Gemmatimonas sp.: one gene and its partners. The protein of the gene in region 3 binds, or shares a complex with, the protein of the main gene of each other region. Links are inferred from orthologs where the notes say so. Each region holds a gene or a part of one and is shown on either strand. Other genes may lie near its edges.

The links.
Region 1: secY (region 3) and secG share a complex: the UniProt entries of both Escherichia coli proteins name them as parts of the sec protein translocase complex. The link is inferred for Gemmatimonas sp. from one-to-one orthologs.
Region 2: the proteins of secY (region 3) and secA are in contact, whole or in part, in a crystal structure (PDB 3DIN), measured with the Thermotoga maritima proteins. The link is inferred for Gemmatimonas sp. from one-to-one orthologs. Residues at the interface, in WP_004081795.1 of Thermotoga maritima: Glu108, Gly109, Glu110, Glu111, Ala236, Glu237, Arg238, Arg239, Ile240, Thr241, Ile242, Gln243, Tyr244, Ala245, Arg246, Arg247, Val248, Thr249, Gly250, Arg251, Arg252, Val253, Tyr254, Gly256, Ala257, Ser258, Thr259, Tyr260, Leu261, Pro262; in WP_004082002.1 of Thermotoga maritima: Glu261, Ala262, Arg263, Lys300, Ala301, Arg302, Thr303, Ile304, Ile305, Leu323, Tyr324, Asp325, Pro326, Val329, Ser330, Tyr333, Ile336, Lys340, Phe345, Val349, Glu363, Phe364, Tyr374, Ser375, Gly376, Gly377, Glu393, Ile395, Thr482, Ser483.

Annotation. Positions count from the first base shown.
Region 1 is NZ_JANPLK010000017.1:95,143-98,208, forward strand. The notes cover bases 101-3,017. They hold secG (preprotein translocase subunit SecG), read left to right. Parts: upstream 101-1,327; coding sequence 1,328-1,708; downstream 1,709-3,017. Other genes in these bases: RMP10_RS05650 (phosphoglycerate kinase), read left to right, coding at 101-385; tpiA (triose-phosphate isomerase), read left to right, coding at 435-1,190; carA (glutamine-hydrolyzing carbamoyl-phosphate synthase small subunit), read left to right, coding at 1,716-2,828; RMP10_RS05670 (HU family DNA-binding protein), read left to right, coding at 2,950-3,017. Outside these bases: more of RMP10_RS05650, read left to right, coding at 1-100; more of RMP10_RS05670, read left to right, coding at 3,018-3,066. UniProt on the Escherichia coli protein: Subunit of the protein translocation channel SecYEG. Overexpression of some hybrid proteins has been thought to jam the protein secretion apparatus resulting in cell death; while this may be true it also results in FtsH-mediated degradation of SecY.
Region 2 is NZ_JANPLK010000004.1:12,013-16,025, forward strand. What follows is about bases 78-3,941. They hold secA (preprotein translocase subunit SecA), read left to right. Parts: upstream 78-414; coding sequence 415-3,741; downstream 3,742-3,941. Other genes in these bases: nadD (nicotinate (nicotinamide) nucleotide adenylyltransferase), read left to right, coding at 78-366. In the rest of the region: more of nadD, read left to right, coding at 1-77; RMP10_RS02190 (hypothetical protein), read left to right, coding at 3,977-4,013. UniProt on the Escherichia coli protein: Required for protein export, interacts with the SecYEG preprotein conducting channel.
Region 3 is NZ_JANPLK010000072.1:90,074-93,169, forward strand. The notes cover bases 95-3,041. They hold secY (preprotein translocase subunit SecY), read left to right. Parts: upstream 95-868; coding sequence 869-2,215; downstream 2,216-3,041. Other genes in these bases: rpsE (30S ribosomal protein S5), read left to right, coding at 95-111; rpmD (50S ribosomal protein L30), read left to right, coding at 195-365; rplO (50S ribosomal protein L15), read left to right, coding at 405-851; RMP10_RS18165 (adenylate kinase), read left to right, coding at 2,224-2,865; map (type I methionyl aminopeptidase), read left to right, coding at 2,865-3,041. Outside these bases: more of rpsE, read left to right, coding at 1-94; more of map, read left to right, coding at 3,042-3,096. UniProt on the Escherichia coli protein: The central subunit of the protein translocation channel SecYEG. Consists of two halves formed by TMs 1-5 and 6-10.

The DNA of each region.
Region 1 (3,066 bases), on a different replicon or contig from region 3:
GCCGTCGATGGACGCGGGAAGCGCCGCGCGCGTGGTCGGTCGCGAGTCTATTCCAGCCGGCGAGGCCATGTTCGACATCGGCCCGGCCAGCGTGGAGCAGTACCGCACCTTGATCGAGTCGGCGCGCACCGTGCTGTGGAACGGACCGATGGGCGTATTCGAAAAGCCACCGTTTGACGCAGGCACCTTCGCGGTGGCGCGGGCGATGGCGGTGGCCACCGATCATGGTGCCACCACGATCATCGGTGGCGGCGACTCCGCCGCGGCGGTGGCGGAGGCTGGACTCGAGTCGAAGATGTCGCATGTGTCGACCGGCGGCGGCGCCTCGCTTGAGTTCCTCGAAGGGAAGGAGCTTCCCGGCGTTTCCGCGCTCGATCGTCGCTGATCGTCGATCTGCGTTCCGTACTCACCACCTCACCGGTCACGTCCTGCCCATGCATCACAAGCCCGTCATCGCCGCCAACTGGAAGCTCAATCACGGCCCAACCGACGCGAAAGCGTTTCTCCAGCGCTTCCTCGCGCAGGCGCCGAAGATGAACGACCGCACGCTGATCTTCTTTCCATCGGCCCTCACGGTGACGACGGTCGCGGATGGATTGCGTGAACGACCGGACATCTGGGTCGGCGTGCAGAACGTGCACTCGGAAGCGCAGGGCGCGTTCACTGGTGAGAACTCGGTGCTCATGGCGCGCGACGTCGGCGCCCGTGTGGTGCTGGTCGGTCACTCCGAGCGTCGGCACGTGTTCGGCGAATCGGACGAGATGACGACGAAGAAGATGGCGTTGATCTGCCAGGCCCGTCTCGTGCCCATGCTCTGTGTCGGTGAAACGCTGGACGAGCGGGAGGCCGGGGCTACGGCGTCGGTGGTCGAGCGGCAGCTGACGGCTGGCCTGGCCGAGCTGGACGACAGTCAGGCGGCAGGAATCATGCTCGCCTATGAGCCCGTGTGGGCCATCGGCACGGGTCGTACCGCCACACCTGAGGACGCCAGCGCTATTCACAGCGTGCTCCGCGCCGCCCTCGGCAGCCGACTCGGAGAGAAGGCGGCGGCCGGCGTTCCAATTCTGTACGGCGGGTCGGTCAACCGCGGGAACGCGGCCACGTTGCTGGCGGCCCCCGACGTCGATGGGCTGCTCGTAGGCGGCGCATCGCTCGACGCCGACAGCTGGGCGAGCATCGTCCGCAGCTGAGTCCTGCCCGGTACCCCATCCAACCCGTCGCAACTGTTGGGTGGGGAAGGACTTGCCTCGACACATCCCCTCAGCCATGTTTGAAGACTGGCGCGGCTTTCGCGCACTCTGAACGCACTCGATTCCGGCTTCGTGATATGTACACGTTCCTGCTGACTCTGCTCATTCTCGACGCGATCATTCTCGCGATCGCCGTGCTCCTTCAGTCCGGTAAGGGCGGTGGGTTGGCGGCGAGCTTCGGCGGGGCCAGCTCGTCGTCTGACTCCGTGATCGGTACGCGTCAGGCGGGCAACCTGCTCACGAAGGCAAGCTGGTGGTGTGGCGGTGTGTTCCTCGGCCTCGCGTTCATCCTCCAGATCATGTCCTCGCGTGGCACAGCGCCCAAGTCGGTGCTCGACAAGCTGGCAACACCCACAGCGCCGTCGTCCGCCCCCGCCGGTGGCGCTGCTCCCGCCGCGCCGCTGACGCAACAGCCCGCCGCTCCGGCCGCGCCGACGGCACCCGCCAAGCAGCCGTAACCGACGCGTGAGCACGTTGCCTCCCAAGGGGTTCCTCCTCCTCGAGGACGGAACCCTTTTTCTCGGCCGACTCGTCGGACCGACTGCGCCGACTGTGGCGGAAGTCGTCTTCACAACCAATATGACCGGCTACCAGGAAGTCTTCACGGACCCCTCGTATCGCGGACAGACGGTCGTGCTCACGGCTCCGCAGATCGGCAATTACGGCGTGAATACCGAAGATCCCGAATCGGCGAAACCGCAGGTTGCTGGCGTCGTAGTTCGCGAGCTCTCACCGACCTACTCGAATTGGCGCGCCACCGGCGGTCTGCGCGAATGGCTCGAGGAGCATCAGGTGCCCGTGCTGACCGAGGTTGACACGCGACGCCTCACCAAGCATCTCCGCGCTGCCGGCGTCATGCGTGGCGTGATCGGGCTGGGTGAGACGCCCTCGCGTGAAGCGCTAGCGGTGCTTGAAGGCTGCCCGAGCATGGAAGGGCTCGATCTGGCGACCGTCGTGTCAACCCGTGAGGCGTACTCCTGGGGCAAGCCCGACGCGACGTATCACGTCGTGGCCTACGACTACGGGATCAAGCGGAATATCCTGCGCTTGTTTGAGGCGCATGATTGCCGCGTGACCGTCGTACCGTCGGACACGCCGGCAGACCGCGTGCTCGCGATGAACCCCGATGGGGTGTTCTTGTCCAACGGTCCCGGCGATCCGGACGCAGTGACCTATGCACCGGCCACCATTCGTGAGATCGCCGCGACCCAAACGCCGATGTTCGGCATTTGTCTCGGACATCAGCTGATCGGTTTGTCCTTCGGGGCGCGCACCGAGAAGATGCCGTTCGGACATCGGGGCGGAAACCAGCCGGTGAAGGATCTCGCGACAGGCAAGGTGCTGATCACGTCTCAGAACCATGGATTCGCTGTGGTCGGGTCGATCGAGGGGGTCGAGGGAGCGCCGGACCTTGCCATCACGCACATCAACCTCAACGATGGCACTGTCGAAGGGTTGCGTCATCGGACGCTACCGATCTTTGCGGTGCAGTACCATCCGGAGGCGGCGCCGGGACCACACGACGCGGTCCCATTGTTCGATCGGTTTCTCGAGGCCCTGAGAAATCGTCGGCAGTGAAGTGACCCAAACGCTTGACTGATAAGCACTAAGGTCCTACGTTCGCTTCCTTCGCTCGATCTTCGATGCGTGCCGGCTGCTCCCGAAACTGGGACGGCACGTCGACCCCTTGGTAGAGTCCATGACGAAAGCCGATCTGGTTGAGAACGTCACGGCGCGTATCGCGCGGACGGCCGGACCGACCATCTCTAAGAAGGATTGTGCGCGGGTGGTTGACGCGTTTCTTGATGCGATCAAG
Region 2 (4,013 bases), on a different replicon or contig from region 3:
CGACGTTGGCCGTCGGCGATGCTTCACCTGCTGGTCGGCGATGACGTGGTCTCCACGTTGCCGCGTTGGCGCGAGGTGACTCGGTTGTTGTCGATGGTGCAGCTGGTTGTGCTGCACCGCGCCGACCGAGGTCACGATGTCGCCGCGCTCGCCGGCCCGCTGGCAAGCATCGGAGCATCGACGGCACGACGACTGGCGACGCGACGCGTCGACCTGTCATCAACCGAAATCAGGGCACGGGTACGGGACGGGCGCTCCATTCGGGGCTTCGTTCCGGACCCCGTGGCGACGTACATAGCGACCACCGGACTGTATCTCGAGAATTCCCGGGAGTTGTCGACTGCGGAGGGCCCAGCGCGCGCCTGATGGCGAACGGGGACTTCGCGGTCGCGACGCCCTTGCCATGAGGTTCGTATGCTGAAGGGCTTGATTGGACGTGTGTTCGGCACACGTCATGAACGTGAGCGGAAGCGGGTGCAGCCGGTGCTGTCCGAGATCCATGAGATCGAAGCGCGCCTCGCCTCGTTGTCCGACGAAGAGATCCAAGGGCAGACCGCCAAGTTCCGCGGCATGCTGGCCGAACGCACCGGACCGATCGAACAGCGGATCGCCGAACTCAAGGCCGCCAAGCACGATTCCGCCGATGCGGCGGATCGTGAACGCATCGATCTCGAACTGCAGGGTGCCGATGGTCGCGGCGGCGTGGAAGGCGAGCTGCGCACGGCCATCGCCGACGTGCTCGACGAGCTGCTCCCGGAGGCCTTCGCCACCGTGCGTGAGGCCTGCCGGCGACTCAAAGGCTCTACCGTTCTGGTGACGGGCAACGAGATCACGTGGGACATGGTGCCGTACGATGTCCAGCTGATTGGTGGTATTCAGCTGCACCTCGGCCGCATTGCCGAAATGGCGACCGGCGAAGGCAAGACGCTCGTCGCCACGCTCCCGATGTATCTCAATGCGCTGCCGGGACGCGGCGCACATCTCGTGACGGTGAACAACTATCTCGCCCGTCGCGATTCGCAGTGGATGGGGCACCTGTATCGGTGGCTGGGACTTACGGTCGGCTGCCTCGACGACACCGAGCCGGGTACGTACGAGCGTCGCGCGGTGTACGGCTGCGACATTGCGTACGGTACCAACAACGAGTTCGGCTTCGACTACTTGCGCGACAACATGGTGGTCTCGCTTGAGCAGCGCGTGCAGCGCACGCACATCTTCGCGATCATCGACGAAGTGGACTCGATCCTCATCGATGAAGCGCGGACGCCGCTCATTATCTCGGGCCCGGTGGGCAACGAGAGCGACGGGCGCTATGCGGAGTTCAACACCGCGGTCGAGCGTCTCGTGCGTCGCCAGTCCGAGCTGGTGAACACGCTCGTCGGAGAAGGCGAGCGCGCGCTCGAGACGAAGGACGAGCAGGACGCCGCGCTCAAGCTCTACAAGGCGCAGCTTGGCGGCCCGAAGAACAAGCGGCTCGTGAAGGCGCTGCAGGAATCCGGTGTGAAGCAGCTCGTACAGCGCATGGAGCTCGACATCATTTCGGACAAGAAGCTCCCGATGAGCAAGCGGACGTATCGAGAGATCGAGGACGACCTGCTCTACGTGCTCGATGAGAGGGGGCACACCGTGCACCTGACCGAGCAGGGGCTCGACTATCTGTCGCCCGAGGCGCACGACCAGTTTGTGCTCCCCGACATCTCGCTCATGATCGGCAAGCTCGATCGCGATCATGACATCTCCGCCACGGAACGCCTCGAGCAGCGCAACGCGATCGAGCGCGAGTACGCGCTCAAGAGCGAGCGGTTGAACATCATCCATCAGCTGCTGCGCGCGCATGCCCTGTACGAGCGTGACGTAAACTACGTCGTGCAAGAAGCGCAGGTGCTCATCGTTGATGAGTTCACCGGCCGTACCATGCCCGGTCGCCGGTGGAGCGAGGGGCTGCACCAGGCCGTCGAAGCCAAGGAGCGCGTGCAGGTCAAGGGCGAGACGCAGACGCTCGCCACGATCACGATTCAGAACTACTTCCGCATGTACGAGAAGCTGGCCGGCATGACTGGTACGGCCGAAACGGAAGAGAACGAGTTCCACGAGATCTACGGTCTGTCGGTGTCGGTGATTCCGACCAACAGGCCGATCGCGCGCGATGATCGCCAGGACTACGTCTACAAAACGCGTCGCGAGAAGTACAACGCGATCGTCGACGAAACGAAGCGACTCCACGAGCTCGGGTATCCCGTGCTGGTCGGAACGGCCAGCGTCGAAGCATCCGAAACGCTGGCGCGACTGTTCGCGCGCGCCGGGCTCAAACACAACGTGTTGAACGCGAAGTATCACCAGCGCGAGGCCGAGATCGTGGCGGGCGCGGGTCATGCGGGCGCGATCACGATCGCGACGAACATGGCCGGTCGCGGCACCGACATCAAACTCGGCGCCGGAGTCACTGAGGCGAAGGCTTCGACTGTCACCGATCCCGATGGCAAGGAGCTTGAGATCTCGGAGACCGGGGGATTGCATATCATCGGCTCCGAACGTCATGAATCACGACGTATTGATCGCCAGCTTCGTGGGCGGTCCGGCCGACAGGGCGACCCCGGCGCGTCGCAGTTCTTTCTGTCCCTCGAAGACGACCTGATGCGGCTCTTCGGGTCCGACCGGATTGCTAAACTGATGGATCGTATGGGCGCGCAGGATGGCGAAGTGCTCGCGCATCCGTTGATCTCGCGTTCCATCGAACAGGCACAGAAGCGCGTCGAACTGCAGAACTTCCAGTCGCGCAAGCGGCTGCTCGAGTACGACGACGTGATGAATCAGCAGCGCGAGGTGATCTACTCGCTGCGTGCCTTCGCGCTCGAGGGCGGTGAAGAGCTCAAGGGCGAGGCGCTCAAGATGATCGACCGCGGTGTGCAGCGTCGCGTCGAGCAGGCGCTGGCCACCTTCGACAAGCAGGAAGATTGGGACTTCGAGTATGTGCAGCAGGATCTCCTGATGCATTACATGCTCCAGGTGTCGGCCTTTGCCGAAGGCGCGCGTGCGGGCTCGGTGGAGGAGGCGCAGGCGATTGCCGTCGAGGCCGGGCGCGCGGCATTCGACCAGAAGCTCGATAGCCTGAACGCCGTCACCGACGAGAGCGGGCAGGGTTTCGCCGATCGTCTCCTCTCGCTCGTCACGCTCAACGTGATCGACGAGAAGTGGAAGGATCATCTCTATGATCTCGACCAGTTGCGCGCGTCGATTCACTATCGGTCGTGGGGCCAGAAGGACCCGCTCGTCGAGTACAAGCAGGATGCCTACACGATGTTCGAAGATCTCATGCACGATCTCGCGAACACGTTCACCGAACGCTTCCTCAAGGCGCAGTTGGTGTTCGAGCCGTCGCCGATGGAGAGTTTCGAGTCGGCACCGCCGATGGACGAATTCCCGCGGCAGGATACGCGTCCGACCAAGCGGTACAATGCTCTCGGCATTCTGGAGGACATCCCCGCCGAGGAACTCGAGCTCGTGGATGCGATCGACGAGGAGCTCGACGTTGATTTCGACGAGTCGACGGACGAAGGCATGGCGGAGCCGGCGCGGCCGATCGCGCGCGGTACCCCTGCCGTGGTCGGCGCCGGACCGGTGCGGTCTCTCGAGGTGGGTGGGGGAGCACTACCGCCAGGCTGGGAATCGACGCCGCGGAACAACGCCTGTCCCTGTGGCTCCGGGAAGAAGTTCAAGAAGTGCCACGGAGTGAATCTCTAGACGCTGCACGCCGGGTTGGGCCATCCTGACGCAGCCGCTGACAGGCTGCTGACGGCTAGGGCGCATCGTGGGGCAACCCACGAGCGGGCCCGGCCCGGCGCGACAGAGCGGAGAGGCAGGAGGGGTCGCGTCGGGTAGGCCGCCGGGGGGACCGGAGTCGGACGGCCAGGGCTGGTGGAACCCGAACCGGGAACATCTGGTATATTTACGGAATCCCCTTCCGTGAGCGCCTCCAATGCGTATGAGGTCTTTCTGCGGCCTATTGGCCGTAC
Region 3 (3,096 bases):
GACGTGTCGGCGATCGGGTACCGGTCGCGCGCCAAGTCGCGCACTGAGACGCATGATGCTCGCAAGGCCGCCGTGGTTGGCGCCTCGCCTAACGCCGCGGAGGTGGCATAATGCCCCGTACGTTTGTATGGCATCCGTCGAAGGGTCCGGCGAAGACCCCGAAGCTCGAAGCACCGGGAACCGGCAAGCTTCATATCAAGCAGGTCCGCAGCGCGATCGGCCATTCGTGGCGGATGCGTCGGACGCTTGAAGCGCTCGGCCTTCGTCATCATCAGGCCAGCGTCGTGCAGCAGGATTCCGCCTCGCTGCGCGGCCAGCTCAAGCAGGTTCGTCACCTCGTGTTGGTGACGGCGGTGGAGGAGTAACACATGGCTTCCAATTCAGGCGCCGAAGGCGTCGAGAAGATCGGCCTGCACAACCTGCAGCCGGCGCCGGGTTCGCACCGCGGCCGTCGTCGCGTGGGTCGCGGTCCGGGCTCCGGCCTGGGCAAGACGTCCGGTAAGGGTCACAAGGGCTCCATGGCGCGGTCCGGCCATGGCGGTCCTGGTGGCGGCAAGCCGCACTTCGAAGGCGGCCAGATGCCGATCACACGTCGTATCCCGAAGCGCGGTTTCACGAATCCGTTCCGTGAGGAGGCGCAGGTCGTGCGCCTCGACTCGCTGACCGGCGTCGCCGGGGACGAAGTGACGGTGGAGACGCTCGTCGCGGCTGGGCTCATTCGTTCGGGCCATGGCCCGGCGAAGCTGCTCAACAACGGTGAAGTGCCCCGCGCGTTCACGGTACGCGGCGTGAAGATCAGCGCCGGTGCCAAGGTGAAGATCGAAGCGGCCGGTGGCCGCATCGACGGCTGACGGAGATAACCCAGCGCATGGCGCAGCAACCCAATCCGGCGGCGCAAGCCGTCTCCAACATCTATCGGACGCCTGAGCTCTGGCAGAAGATCACCTTCACGTTCCTGTGTATGGTGATCTATCGAATCGGAGCGCACATCACGGCACCCGGTATCGATGTCCAGGCGCTGACCGACTACTTCACCCGCCAGCAGGGCGGTGGCCTTCTGGGCCTCTACGACATGTTCGTGGGTGGTGGTCTTTCCCGCGCGACCGTGTTCGCGCTCGGCATCATGCCCTACATCTCGGCGAGTATCTTCGTCCAGATCGCCGGGGCCGTGTTGCCGAACGTGGACAAGATGCAGAAGGATGAAGAAGGCCGGAAAAAGCTGACGCAGTACACGCGTTACCTCACGGTCGTGCTGGCGCTGATTCAGGCCTACGGGTTTGCGCTGTTCACCGCGTCGCTTCCGGCCGCGGTGTCGCGTCCGGGGCCGTGGTTCACGGTGCAGATGATGCTCTTCCTCACCACGGGCGCGATCTTCGTCATGTGGCTGGGTGAGCAGATCACGGAACGTGGTCTGGGCAACGGGGCGTCGCTGATCATTTTCTTCTCGATCGTCGAACGCATGTGGCCGTCGATCTTCCAGTCGTTCAACTTCGTGACGACGGGCGCCTTGCCGGTGCTCTCGCTCGTGGTGCTGGCGATTCTGATGGTCGGCGTCGTGGCCGGTGTGGTGGCGATCACGGTGGCGGCGCGTCGCGTCCTCATTCAGATCCCGCAGCGCACCATGGCGCGTGGACGGCAGCGTGAAGCGGCCCGGAATTTCATCCCGCTCCGTATCAACACGGCGGGCGTGATGCCGATCATCTTCGCGCAGTCGGTGATCGTGATTCCTGGGGCGATCGCGCAGTTCAGCGGCAACGCCAAGGCTCAGGAAATTGCGGAAATGTTCAATCCGCAGGGACCGAATCCGTGGTTGTACTTTGTGCTCTCCGCCGTGCTGATCCTGCTGTTCACGTACTTCTACACGTCCATCATTTTCAATCCGGTGGATCTGGCGGAGAACCTGAAGAAGCAGGGCGGCTTCGTGCCTGGCATCAAGCCTGGCGCCAAGACGGCTGAATACATCGAGCAGGTGGTGGAGCGGATCACGCTCCCCGGCGCGATCTTCCTCACGGTCATTGCGCTGATGCCGATCGTCATCGCGCGCTTGATCAACGTGCCGTTCGCGTTTGGCGGAACGTCGCTGCTGATCGTGGTTGGTGTGGCGCTGGATACGATGGCGCAGATGCAGCAGCACCTGCTGCTCCGCAAGTATGACGGCTTTATGAAGAAGGGGCGCGTGCGCTTCCGCGGCCGTCAGGCGACTCAGGGCTTCTAAGGAAGATCATGATCATTGTCCTGCTTGGACCGCCGGGTGCGGGCAAGGGGACTCAAGGCGAGCGGCTTGCCGCTCGCCTTGACGTTCCTAAGATCGCCACCGGCGATGTACTCCGCGCCGCGGTACGTGACGGCACTCCGCTCGGGCTCGAAGCGAAGGCTGCCATGGATCGCGGCGATCTGGTCCCCGATGAAGTGATCATGGGGATCATGAAGGAAGCACTGGCGTCCCCAACGGCAGCCAAGGGAGCGATCCTCGACGGCGTGGTACGTACCACGCCGCAGGCTGATGGTGTCGCCGCCATGCTTTCGGATCTCGGCCGAAAGGTCGATGCGGTGTTGCTGTTCGATATCGCGGAAGACGAATTAGTGCGCCGCCTGAGCGGACGGACCACCTGCGACGTGTGTCAGCGACCGTTTTTCGGGCGCGAGCCCGGTGAAACGTGCGAAGCGGACGGAAAGGTCGGTACACTCGTACGCCGCAAGGATGACGAGCCGGACGCGGTGCGGAAGCGGCTGCAGGTTTATCGCGATCAGACCTCTCCGGTAATCAACTGGTACGAGGAGCATGGCCCCCGGGTCGTGCGCATCGACGCCATCGGATCACTCGAGGAAGTCGAGGCTCGCGCCCTGCACGTGCTCGAGTACTAATGGCGATCGGCGGATCGGCTCCTGCCACGTTGCTCAAGTCACCGCGCGAGATCGAGATCATGGCGCGGGGTGGCGCGCTGCTGTACGCCACGCTGCAGCACATGAAAGCCCACGTTCGACCCGGCATCAGCACGGGTGAGTTGGACACGCTGTGCGAGGCGTTCATCCGCTCGCACGCCGGTGCCGAGCCGGCCTTTAAGGGACTCTACGGATTCCCGGGCAGTGCCTGCA